DNA from 2 places in the Granulicella pectinivorans genome. Region 2 is predicted to be linked to the other one. Evidence: riboswitches for the same ligand, from Rfam matches in the RefSeq annotation. Region 2 holds a riboswitch; the other holds the start of a gene.
What was found. Region 2 has a riboswitch for cobalamin ahead of BM400_RS16440 (ABC transporter substrate-binding protein). Riboswitches for the same ligand answer to the same signal wherever they lie in the genome.

Region 1 (6,372 bases), 460 kb from region 2:
CGCCAAGATGAAGCGTAGGTGGTTCCTGTGGGATCAGGCTGGCCATATCCACTTTGAAGGGAAACGAAGAGGGTTGGACGAGAGGTTGGAAGCCGATCTTCTGGCTGACGAAGGTGGGCTTGGTGACCAGGACGTCTTCGTGACGAAGATCCCGACTGAAGACAGGTTGACTTCCGGCGCCGGTCGTCGCCAACTGCGGCCACGCAAAACGGAATGAGGAACTGAGCAAGACTGGATGGTGAAGAGCGGCGGGCTTGGCGTTCCGGACGGGATGAGCAATGGCATGCGGGAGTGTTGGTTCAGTCGCGACTGCCACCGTTAGCCCGTGTAACGGCGCTTTTCTAAGCTGCGGTGTGGGTTCAATCGGCGACCTCGTGGTCCAACTCCAACTGACAGCACACACCAGTAACGCGGCGATCGACGCGAGCTGGAGGGCATAGGTGGGTAGTGCTCGCGCAGGTGCCCGGAGTGGAAGACCCTCCCGGGTGGCGCGGGCGATAAAGCGAGCTTCATGTCCGCGTGGAAGCTGCGGGCGCGCGGACGTGGCAAGGTTGAGATGCGGCGCGAGGCCGGCGATTTCTGAGAGGGTCTGCTGGCAGCGCGTGCAGGATTGGACATGTGCGTTGAGGATTGCTTGCTCGGCGCTGGTTAGCTGCTCCGTGCCGGATAGAACGGCGAGCATGTGGAACTCCTGATTGCAGGCGGTTGTCGTGGTCATCGTCTGCCTCCTTTTGCGTTCTTACGGATCTTCTCGAGGCCCCGATACAGGTTGTGACGGACTACGCGAACCGTTTCGCCGGTGCGCAACGCGGCTTCCTCGGCGGTGAGACCTTCTCCGTAGATCAGCTCGATGGTGCGCCGTTGACGTGGTTCCAGGGTGCTGAGGAGTTGGTTGACGAGGATGCTCGTCTCCGCTGCTCCCGGTGGTTGCCGAAACAACTGGGCTTCGTCGAAGGAGTCGGTTTGGAAGTAGCGGTTCGAGGCCATGGCGCGGCGGGCGTTGAAGGTTCTCTGGTAGGCAAACATGACCAGCCAGGACTTGAAGCTGCCTCGTGCGGGGTCGAATTGATGGATGGATCGGAAGACGTCGAGGAAGATTTGTTGGACGGAGTCTTCCGCCTCGGACTCGTTGCGGAGGATGCGGCGGGCGATGCCGAAGAGGAGGGGACTGTGGCGGCGGAAGAGGACAGTCAGGGCGTCGGCTTGTCCTTGCTGGAGGCGGAGGGCGAGTTCTTCGTCGGTGCTGAGGGTTTGTCTGAGTTTGGAGAGGAGGGATGGGGAGTCGGGCGATGGGAGTGCGTCGAGGTGGCTCGGCACGGGGGCGAAGACGAGTTGGCTGAATCGGGAGGTCATCGGTGTTCTGCCCGAGTATGCACGTGGGACGCGCGGATTTCCCCAAGGTGAGAGGGAAATTGTTTGGAGTGAGGGGGAACTCCGCAGCGGGTGAGGGATGGGCTAAAGACGATGCATCGGTAGGTAGCGCTCAGAGAGGTTGTGATACATGCAATTATTCGGGACCATGGAGGCGCTTGCAGAACTGTGCGTTGTTGGCGGAGGCGTCTGGGTTAGCGTAGAGTGCTCTTGACGTCAGCTGAGTTTATTGGCGGATTTGCGTACATTTTTTTTGGAGGGCACTCGGTGACGGTTTGTGTCGGAGCAATGGCCTCATTTCGGGGAAGCTCCATTTTAATCGGAGCATCGGACAGAATGGTGACTGCAGGAGACATCGAGTTCGAACAGGAACAGACGAAGATCTTTGTCCTCACCAAGTCCGTAATCATCATGGTTGCTGGCGATCTAACTGTACAGGCTGACATTCTTCATTCAGTAATTGAGCATAAGAATAGACAGCTAAACGAATATCCCGACGAATGGCTGAGCGTTAAGCTTGTTGCAGATTGGTTCTATGAAGACCTCGCCGCAATAACACGTCAGCGCGCGGCCAAGATGATTCTCCACCCGCTAAACTTAGACTTCGATAAGTTGGTCTTAGCGGGAATCGATTCCGAATTGGCAAATCAACTCGCGAAAGAGCTACTGGATTTCCGAATTGCGCCGATACAAGCCATAGTAATGGGAATCGATGCATCAGGGGCCCATATCTATGAAGTCAGTAACGAAGGCGTTGTCTGTCAAGACTGGACGGGGTTTGCATCGATAGGCGCTGGAGCGTGGCATGCCAACTCGCAGCTTATGTTTGGTGAACATGTCAAACATAAAGAGATGGCGGAAACGCTGATGCTCGTGTATACGGCGAAAAAGCGCGCTGAAGTTGCGCCAGGCGTCGGCGAAAAGACAGACATGATCGTCATCGGACCAGAGTTGGGTCATTTCACCCACGTCGGTGAACCCGCAATGGCAGAGCTTCGAACTACCTACAATCGCGTAAGGAAGCAAGCACAGAAAGTGAGGGAAAATGGCAACGCGAAAATCGCCAAGTTCATCGAGAGGGCTATTGGAGAACCGGCTCTTGAAGACCCCGCTCCGAACCTTATCGAGCCGGGTACCGTTGATGGTCCCGCAAAAGCTTGATGGTAAGAAAAAGTTTTTGGAAAAACGATTGCTTGGAAAGTGATGGCAAGAGCTGCATCAACTGCGTTCGGACATCATATCCATTGTTTGTTCGACGAAGAATTTTGGAAGAGTTGCGACTGAAAGATTACCTGTCCCACTCGCGTCCGGAGGGTGGCTGTTGGAAATGGTCGCAATGTCAAAACACCTTCTTCTAGCTTTAGCGAAACCAGAAATCAACGACAAAAAATCCCCCAGTCTCGGATGAGACTTGGGGGATCTTTTTCGACGTTTGCGTGGGCCTTAGTGGCCTACGGCTTCTTCGGGGTAGAGGCGGATGTCGGGGACGTTGCGGTAGACCTCGGCGTAGTCCATGCCGTAGCCGATGACGAACTGGTTGGGGATCTGGAAGCCGATGTAGTCGGCCTCGATGGGGACGAGGCGGCGCTCGGGCTTGTCGAGGCAGGTGGCGATCTTCAGCGAGGCGGGCTTGTGCTGGAGCATGAGGCCGCGGAGGTAGCTGAGGGTGAGGCCGGTGTCGAGGATGTCTTCGACCAGGATGACGTGCTTGCCCTCGATGGGGTTGTCGATGTCCTTGATGAGCTTGACGGCTCCGGAGGAGACACGGGCGCGGCCGTAGCTGGAGACGGCGACGAAGTCGAAGGTGTTGTCGACCTGGATGGAGCGGGCAAGGTCGGCAAGGAAGATGGCCGCGCCCTTGAGCACTCCGATAAGGACGATGGGTTGGCCGTTCTTCGTGAGGCCGGCGTAGTCCGCGGTGATCTGGTCGCCGATGGCCTTGACGCGAGCGGCGATCTGCTCGGTGGAGAAGAGGACTTCCATGACGGAGGGGGACGGGAAGGAGGGGGTCGTCGTTGCCATAAGGTACTAGCGTATCGCGGATTGGGCTGTGGGAGAACAGTGCTTAAGTCTTGGGTCCCGGCGTCTGGCGCGCTTCGGTATACTTGGGTGCTGGGGCTTTCGGCCCCTTTTGCGAGGGTTATGTATCCGTTTATCAATCTGGGACCGCTACATCTGGGGACGTTTGGGCTGCTGTTGTGGCTGGCGGCCGTGGTGGCGGGGATCGTGCTGCACAAGAACTTTATCCGCAATGGCGTGGACGCCGATGCGCTGAGCATCGTGACGCTGGTGACGATCATGGGCGTGCTGGGCGCGAAGACGTGGCACGAGCTGCAGGATGTCCATGCGCTGGTGGCGGAGATGAAGCAGATTGCGCTGCCCGGCTGGTCCCACCCGATGGAGGTGCTGCTGGGCTTCCTGAAGTACCTCCAGGGCGGGTTCGCGTGGTTTGGCGGACTGGTCTTCGGCATCGGCTGGCTGATGTGGGAAGGCCGGCAGGCTCGTCCGGAAGGTCGGACCAGTTGGGCCGCCGCCGTAAGGATGTTGGACCTCGCCGCTCCAGCGGCAGCCATCGGCTACGGCGTAGGCCGCATCGGATGTCTCACCTCGGGCGATGGAGACTACGGGATCAATACGACGCTGCCGTGGGGTGTGCACATGGCGAAGGACGCGCTGGTGCCTCCGACGCCGCCGGACGCGCTGGTGCAGCCTACTCCGGTGTACGAGTTTCTGTTTGCGCTGCTGATTGGCTGGTTCTTGTGGAGGCTGGGCAAGAAGATGCTGCCTCTGGGATGGCTGACCGGGCTTTACCTGGTGCTGAGCGGCATCGGTCGGTTCCTGGTCGAGTTCGTCCGGGTGAACCCCAAGCTGTATTGGGGCATGAGCAACGCGCAGTTGGCCGCTCTGGTGAGCGTTCTGGCCGGGGTCCTGGTGATGATCGTGGCAAAGGTGAAGCATCAAGAGGTGCTGCCGGCGATCCCCGACGAGGCCGTGGCGGGATAGGGTTTGCGGATAAAAAGAAGACGCCAACCGTGGTCGGACTTCTCCCTGGTAAGGGTGTTAGTTTGTGCCGCAGCAAACAAGCCCACCCAACCCGCAGAAGCTATACCAACAACCCCAAATGACCGCATGGATTCCTTTGGGGGGATTGTAGCCCTTTGGTGCGGGTGTTGTCGGCTGTGCCGAGATATCCACAATTGGTAGTTGCTCTCCAGGTGGGGTCGCAAGCTATAGTGGGTTTATTCCATGGTCACTCCTTCGCGGAGTGTGAAAAGGGAATCCGGTGAAAGTCCGGAACTGCCCCGCAGCGGTAAGCAGGTACGAAAGCCCAAGATGACACTGGAGTTTTGCTCTGGGAAGTCCGGCGATTAGGTCCGATCCTGCAAAGTCCGAAGACCTGCCATCGAAACATTCGCTAGCGCCTCCGAGGGGAGGCGAGGTGGCAGCGTACTTTTGTCCTTCGCGGAGGACGACCCGCTGTTTTCTCGCACGCTTCAGAGGCCAAGGAGATTTATCCATGGCCGCATCCGCAACACACGATTTTGGGACCCTTCCTCCCCCTGCCTCCATACACTCCTCGACGTCCGCCACGCCTGATTTTCAGGTGATTGGCCGCAGCGGGAGTCTCTCCGGTTTCGATCCAAGCCGGATCTCGATTGCGATTACGAAGGCCTTTCTGGCGGTTGAAGGGAATGCCGCAAGTGAGTCGCGGCGCATCCACGAGGCTGTCGATGGGCTGACTCGGCAGATTGTCGAGACGCTGACGCGTCGGGCGGGCGTGGCACGGGCGATCCACATTGAAGATATTCAGGACCAGGTCGAATTGGCGCTGATGCGCTCGGGCGAGCACAAGATCGCGCGGGCGTACGTGCTGTACCGCGCGGAGCGCATGCAGGAACGTCGCAAGCGCGAGGAGGTGGGTGCGGCCCCGGCGCAGCCTCGGCTGAACGTGAAGCTGCAGGATGGGCGGACAGAGCCACTGGATGAGGCAGCGCTGCGGCAGGTGGTGGCGACGGCGTGCGACGGGCTCGATGGTGTATCGGTCGATGCCGTGATGGCGGAGGTACATCGGAACCTTTATGACGGCATTCTGCTGCATGAGTTGGGGCTCGCGCAGACGATGGCGGCGCGTGCGCTGGTGGAGCAGGAGCCCAACTACGCGTACGTAAGTGCGCGACTGCTGCTGAACGGATTGCGTGATGAAGCCCTGGGGTTTGTGCTGCCAGAGGTGGTAAGCGGGTCCCAGCGGCAGATCGATCTGCGCTACGACGAGTACTTCCCGGAGTACATCAAACTGGCGATCAAGCTGGAGATCTTGGATAAGGAACTGGGGGCGTTCGACTTGGTGCGGCTGGCGGCTGCGTTGAAGCCTGAGCGCGACCGGAACTTTCAGTTTCTGGGGCTGCAGACGCTGTATGACCGGTATTTTCTGCATCGGGACCGGATTCGGTTCGAGCTACCGCAGGCGTTCTTCATGCGGGTTGCGATGGGGCTGGCTGTGCGAGAGATCGACCGGGATGCCAGGGCGATCGAGTTCTATGAGCTGCTGTCGTCCTTCGACTTCATGTGCTCGACGCCTACGCTGTTCAACGCGGGTACGCTACGGCCGCAGCTTTCATCGTGCTTTTTGACGACGATCCCGGACGATCTGGATGGGATCTTCAAGTCGATCAAGGACAATGCGTTGCTCTCGAAGTATGCGGGTGGCCTGGGCAACGACTGGAGCGCGGTGCGTGGCCTAGGGGCGCATATCCGCGGGACGAATGGTGAGTCGCAGGGGTTGGTTCCGTTTCTGAAGGTGGCGAACGATACGGCAATCGCGGTGAACCAGGGAGGCAAGCGGAAGGGAGCGGTGTGCGGGTATCTGGAGACGTGGCACATCGACATCGAGGAGTTCCTGGACCTGCGCAAGAATACGGGGGACGACCGCCGTCGCACGCATGACATGAACACGGCAAACTGGGTGCCGGACTTGTTTTTGGAGCGGGTTGAGGCCGATGG
Region 2 (6,372 bases):
GGCGGATGTCGGTGAGGGTGAGGGGGGATGGCTCGATGCTGCGCAAGGCGTGATGGGGTGGGACCTGCAGGATGTAGGCGAGGGCGGCGCGTACGACCGAGGTGTGGGTGATGGCGACGACGTGGCCGGTGGTGCGGTGCGACTCGATCCAGTTGCTTATGCGCTCGATCTGGCTGAGGAAGGACTCGCCCTGATGGGGACGGGCGGATGGGTTGATCAGCCAGGTTGCGAGGCCGTCGGGGTCTTCGGTCTGGAGGGTGTCGAGGGCGATGCCGCTCCACAGGGCGTAGTCGCACTCGCGCAGGTCTGGCGCTTCCACTGCATGGAGGCCGAGCGCTGACGCGGTTTGCCGTGTGCGCTGCTCCGGTGCGGTAACTGCGTGGGCTGCGGCGGGTGCCTGCCAGGAGATGGCGGAGAGGGTGTCGAGCGACTGCGGATCGAGGGGTTCGTCGCTGGGGAAGATTCCGGCCTTCTGCTGCGCGGTGGCGGGGTGCGTGATGAGCGAGATGCGGACTGGCGGAGAGTATCGGCTCATAGACGGTTTTATTTTACGAGAATTGTGTGCGCTACACTGGAAGGCGACGCAAGCATCCGGAGGAGTTTCACCATGGCATCTGAAACCGCAGGCTCGATCGCGCGCCCCACTTTTGTACCAACGATTCCGCTGTCTGAGCTGATCCCGTGGGCGGTGTTTGGCGGTCTGTTGCTGTTGTTGGTGCTGTACTTTGTGGGCGCGGAGCAGGGTGCGACGCATATGCTGCGCGGAAGCTCGGTGCATGAGTTCGTTCACGATGGCCGCCATCTGCTTGGCTTCCCCTGCCACTGAGCGATGACTCGTAGTCTTCTGATTCGCGGGATGGTGGTGGGCGTGCTCGCCGGTCTGCTGGTGTTTCTTGCGGCGCGCGTGCTGGGAGAGCCGCAGGTGGATCGCGCGATTGCGTTTGAGGCTGCCGCGGATGAGGCAAAGGGCGAGGCTGCGGAGCCGGAGGTGGTGAGCCGGCATGTGCAGAAGACGTTTGGACTGCTGACGGCCGCGGTGTTGTATGGATCGTCGCTGGGTGGGATTTTCGGGCTGGTGTTCGCGTATGCGCATGGGCGGTTTGGGCCACGGAGGCCGCGGGCTCTGGCTGCGCTGCTTGCTGTGGCGGGGTTCGTCACGGTGTCGTTTGTGCCGAGTTTGAAGTATCCGGCGGATCCTCCGGCGGTTGGTAATCCCGAAACAATTGGTGTGAGAACCACGGCGTTTTTCCTGATGATCGCGATCTCGATTTTAGGGATGGTGCTGGCGACGAAGGTGAGCCGGGTTGCGGCGCGGCGCTTTGGGGCTTGGAACGCAGGGCTTGTGGGGGCGGCGTTTTATGTTGGGCTCGTGGGCGTGGTTGGTTATTTTCTGCCGACGATCGATGAGGTTCCGGTGGGGTTTCCGGCCGATCTTCTGTGGCGTTTTCGGCTTGCGTCGTGGGCGTTACAGGTGGTGCTGTGGGGTGCGATCGGGTTGTTGTTCGGGTGGCTTACGGAGCGGGATGCACGATGGTCCGGTGCGATGGTCTGACGGCGGTCGCAGGATGCAGCGTGAGACAATGGGTCAGACCCACGGTGCCCATGAGGGCTTAAAAGGGAAGTCCGGTGCGATACCGGCGCGGTCCCGCCACTGTAAACAAAGAGACGCTGCCTGCGTTACCACTCGGTTGCACCGGGGAAGGAAGGCAGTCCGGTACGATGTGCCGCTTTGAGTCAGGAGACCTGCCAGGGTTCATGTTGCAACGTTCTGCGGAGAACAGACGCCTTGCGCCCTATAGCCGGTACGTTCCACCCCAATTCGCGTGTGTTCCCTTCCCTTTCGCGGCGAGCCTTTGCGTGTTCGCTGGTTGGCTTGATTGCCACGATGCGGCTGGATGCGCAACAGCATCGGCGGATCGTCTCCACGGCGCCGAGCATTACGGAGGCGCTGTTTGCGCTTGGGCTGGGTGACCAGGTGGTGGGCGTGTCGCGGTACTGCAACTATCCGGCACAGGTGGAGAAGCTGCCCAAGGTTGGCACGTATATGAAGCCGGATGTGGAAGCGATCGCTCGACTGGCTCCCGATCTGATTGTGTTACAAACCGCCTCCGCGGTGCTGACGGAGAGGCTGAAGGCGATGCGGATGACGTATGTCGAGGTTCCGCATGGGACGCTGGAGGATGTCTATACGGGGATTCGCCTGATTGCGAACGCCGCGGCTGTGGCGGATCGAGCGGTGGCGCTGATCGGGAAGATACAGGGGGAGTTGGCGAAGATTCAGGCGAAGGCACGGGTGTTGTCCTCGCCGCGTGTTGCGGTGGTTGTAGACCGGAGGCAGGGCACGCTGGGCGACCTGACGGCGATTGGGCCGGACAATTATCTGAATGAGATTCTGGGGATCGCGGGCGGGACGAATGTGTTCGCGAAGGCTGGGCTGCCGCGCTATCCGCATCTCTCGCTCGAGGCGATTGTGCGGGAGAACCCGGATGTGATCTTCGATTTGAGCAGCACGCAGGACAGCGAGGCGATGCGCGAACAGGCGCGGCCTGCGGTGCTGGCGCTGTGGGCGCAGCATGCGGGGCTCAAGGCTGCCGCGAGCGGTCATGTTTACTTCGGGACTTCGAATGCGTTGCTTGTGCCGGGGCCGCGTGCACCGGAAGCCGCGCAGTTGTTGTTCGATTTTATGCATGGCGTGGATGGGAGAAACAAGCGGTGAAGGATGTGCTGGCGATCGACGGCCTGAGCTTCTCGCATGGCAAACGGCAGGTGCTGCGGAATGCTACGTTTCGTGCGCAGCCGGGGGAGTTTCTCGCGCTGCTGGGTGTCAATGGAGTGGGCAAGAGTACGTTGCTGGATATTCTGGCGGGGCTGCGTGAGCCGGATGGCGGCACGGTGGAGATTGATGGGCGTGCGCAGAGGGCATGGGGTGAGCGTGAGCTGGCGCAAAGGGTGAGCCATCTGCCGCAGGCGATCCATGCGGACCTGCCGTTTACCGCGGAACAACTGGTTGCGATGGGAAGGTATCCGCATACGGACCGGTGGTTCGAGTCGGAGGAAGATCACAGGCTGATTCAGGCAGCAATGGAGAGGACGCATTGCTGGCATCATCGGCAGAGGACGTTCGGAACGCTGAGCGGCGGAGAGCGGCAGCGGGTGCTGCTGGCTGCGTGCCTGGCGCAGGGCGCGTCTACGTTGTTGCTGGATGAGCCTTCTACGTTTCTCGATATCGAGCAGCAGTTGCATTGCTTCAGCGTGCTGCGCGAGGAGGCGCGAAGGGACAAGGTTTGTATCGCGGCTACGCATGACCTGAACCTTGCGCTGACGCATTGCACGCGGTTGCTTGTTCTGTCGGAGGGCGTGATCGCGTATGACCTTCTGTCGTCCGAGGCGCAACGCGATCAGGCTTGGCTGAGGCTGTTTTCGTCGCGGCTTCGGATCGACAGTACATCGGCGGGGACGCCGTGGGTCTGGTATCAATGAAGACTTCGCGGGAGAGATCGAGTCTCGGTGTGTCGCTTCTGGTGTTTGTGGTGGCCGCGTTGGTGTTGCCGTGGATCGGTGCGGGACCGATCAGCCTCGCGCATGTGCTGCATCGCGAGGGGCCGGACTACGACATTCTCGTGCAGCTTCGGGTGACGCGCACGCTGCTGGCCTTGCTGGCGGGCGGTGCGCTGTCGCTGGCGGGTTCGCTGTTTCAGGCGATGCTGCGCGATGCGCTTGCGACGCCGTATACGCTGGGAATTACCGGGGGCGCTTCGCTGGGGGCGGTCGCGGTGATTGCGGGTGGGTGGCCGGTGATCTGGGGCATTCCAGGCACGTGGTTCGGGGCGCTCGCGGGAGCGTTTGTGGTGCTTGGTCTGGTGATCGGCGGATCTTTGCGCGGACGCCGGATCTCGGCGTTCAGCATGCTGTTGACAGGCATTGCGATCAACAGTGTGTGTGCGGCCTGCATCATCATCCTGGGAAGTTATTCGGGGATGTCGCGCTCGTTCTCGATTGCGCACTGGTTGATTGGGAGTATCGATTCGATCAGCTACGCTTCGCTGGCGGTGCTCGCTGCGATTGTGTTTGTTCTGGGTGTGTTCATCCTGACCCAGGCACGCAACTGGAACCTGCTCGCGGTGGGAGAGCAGTGGGCTGCGTCGCGTGGGCTGCGGGTGGCGCGCGTGATGCGGAGCGGATATATCGCCGGCTCGATTCTGGTTGCGGCGGCGATCGCTTTGACGGGACCGATCGGCTTTGTGGGTTTGATTGTGCCGCATCTTGTGCGGCGAAGGGTAAGTGCCGACCACCGCATCCTGTTGCCTTGCGTGTTCCTGCTGGGCGGCGCTTTTCTTGCGTTGTGCGATGCGCTTGGACGGAGCGTGATCGCTCCGGTGGAGGTACCGGCCGGGGCTGTGCTGGCATTGCTTGGCGGGCCATACCTGGTGTGGGTCGTACGGCAGAGAAAACCATTGGAGGAAGCATAGCCATGTCGACACAGCATCGCCAGCGCGTGATTCGGGCGGATGGACGCGCCTTCAACATCGTGCAGCACAGAGCCCACCTTACGTATTGCTACACGGGATGCTGCTGCGGCATCACGGAGCGCGGATATGCGGCTGTGCCGGTGGATGTGTATACGGAGGAGTGGCTGCGGCGCAAGATGCGACAGGATGTTCACCTGACCAAGGGCGGATGTCTTGGACCGTGTGCCCTGGCGAATGTGGTGAGTCTTGTGTTCGACGGCAAGAGCATCTGGTTTCATTCAGTGAACAGCGCGTGGCAGGTGCGGCAGATCTTCGAGTATGTGGACTCGATGCTGAAGGCGGATCGCTTTCTGCAGCCACCGTCGGAGCTGAGTGAGTATGTCTTCAACTACTACGACTGGGATGTGCGGCTGCCGAGCGCGGCGGAGTCCATAACGACGCTGGAGGTGGTGAAGCCGCATGGCGCCATCATGCTGCTGTCGCATGCGGATACGGATCTGCTGACGTTGATGAAGGCCGCTGAGACGATGCCGGAAGAGCTGAAGGTGAGTGGGTTCTCGCTGAACGCACTGCGCACCGAAGATCAGATGCATGTGCTGATCACGGGAGAGATGAGCAAGGCCAAGGTGATCGTGGTGCGTTGCCATGGGCCGTTGCATTGTATCCCGGGATTCGACCGGCTGAAGGCAACGTGCGCGACGCGCGGTCAGTCGCTGGTGCTGGTGAGTGGATGCGGAGAGAACACTACGGAGTTCTCGGAGACCATTCATACGCCGCTCGACGTGATGCAGACTGCGGCGTCTTACCTGGATCTGGGTGGCGCGGCCAACTTCGGGGAGTTGTTCCGATTTCTCTCCGACCGGTTGATGCTGACTGGATATGGCTATGCCGCGGCGAGTGCGATGCCGGAGCATGGGATCTATCTTCCGGAGACGGAGGGCGCGACGTTCGAAGACTGGCAGAGGCAGGCGGACCCTGCGAAGCCCACGGCCGCGGTGTTGTTCTATCGCGCGCATCGCATGAGCGGCAACACCAACTTTATCGATGCGATGACGGCGGCACTGGAGAGCCAAGGTCTGAACGCGCTTTGTGTCTTCACTTCGAGCCTGAAGGCGCTAGAGGATGGTCGGCCCGCAGTGTTTCGGTTGATTGAAGGACGCACGGATGTTCTGGTTTCGACGCTCTCATTTGCGCTGGGTGAGGTGAACACGGGCTCGGTGACGGATGCGGGGGATGGTGTTGGTGCGTTTGACGCGCTGGGAATACCGGTGGTGCAGGCCATTGCGAGCGGCATGCCGAGGGGCGCGTGGGAAGGGTCGCGGCGGGGACTGAACGCCCTGGATACGGCGGTGAATGTTGCGATTCCGGAGTTCGATGGACGCATTATCAGTGTGCCGGTTTCGTTCAAGGAACGGAGTGCCGCAGGTGCGGAACATCTGTATGTGGCGCACGCGGATCGAGTGAAGCGAGTGGCTGGAATTGCTGCGCGGCTTGCTGCGTTGCGCAGGACGCCAAATCGCGACAAACGGATTGCGTTTGTGCTGACCAACTCTGCCGCGAAGGCTGCGCAGGTGGGTGGTGCGGTTGGGCTTGATTCGGCGGCGAGTCTGCTGACAACTTTGAGAGCGATGCGGGCGCGGCGCTATAGCATCGCGGCTTTGCCCGATACGTCGGATGCACTGATGCAGGACCTGTTGCGGCGAGGGACGTACGACGATATGTATCCGCTGGACCCTGCGCGGGCGCAACGCTTCTCGCGGACGGGCTATCGCGCAGTCTTCACGAAGTTTCCGGAGAAGGCCGGCCGCAGGATGCAGGACTTCTGGGGACAGCCACAAGATCGCGGTCCAAGTATTTTGCCGGCGAAGAAGACGGATAAGAAGCTGCTGCCTACGATCGGTGG

Region 1: another riboswitch for cobalamin. It lies ahead of BM400_RS14380 (ribonucleoside-diphosphate reductase subunit alpha); the one in region 2 lies ahead of BM400_RS16440 (ABC transporter substrate-binding protein).

The regions. Positions count from the first base shown of each region.
Region 1 is NZ_FOZL01000001.1:3,628,632-3,635,003, reverse strand. Features, by position in the region: gene BM400_RS14405 (hypothetical protein) at 1-718, opposite strand, end outside; gene BM400_RS14400 (RNA polymerase sigma factor) at 715-1,353, opposite strand; gene BM400_RS14395 (Ntn hydrolase family protein) at 1,708-2,532, shown strand; gene hpt (hypoxanthine phosphoribosyltransferase) at 2,815-3,393, opposite strand; gene BM400_RS14385 (prolipoprotein diacylglyceryl transferase) at 3,514-4,374, shown strand; cobalamin riboswitch at 4,602-4,790, shown strand; gene BM400_RS14380 (ribonucleoside-diphosphate reductase subunit alpha) at 4,889-6,372, shown strand, end outside.
Region 2 is NZ_FOZL01000001.1:4,091,110-4,097,481, forward strand. Features, by position in the region: gene BM400_RS16425 (histidine phosphatase family protein) at 1-535, opposite strand, end outside; gene BM400_RS16430 (CbtB domain-containing protein) at 608-826, shown strand; gene BM400_RS16435 (CbtA family protein) at 830-1,552, shown strand; cobalamin riboswitch at 1,578-1,765, shown strand; gene BM400_RS16440 (ABC transporter substrate-binding protein) at 1,826-2,716, shown strand; gene BM400_RS16445 (ABC transporter ATP-binding protein) at 2,713-3,480, shown strand; gene BM400_RS16450 (FecCD family ABC transporter permease) at 3,510-4,469, shown strand; gene BM400_RS16455 (cobaltochelatase subunit CobN) at 4,472-6,372, shown strand, end outside.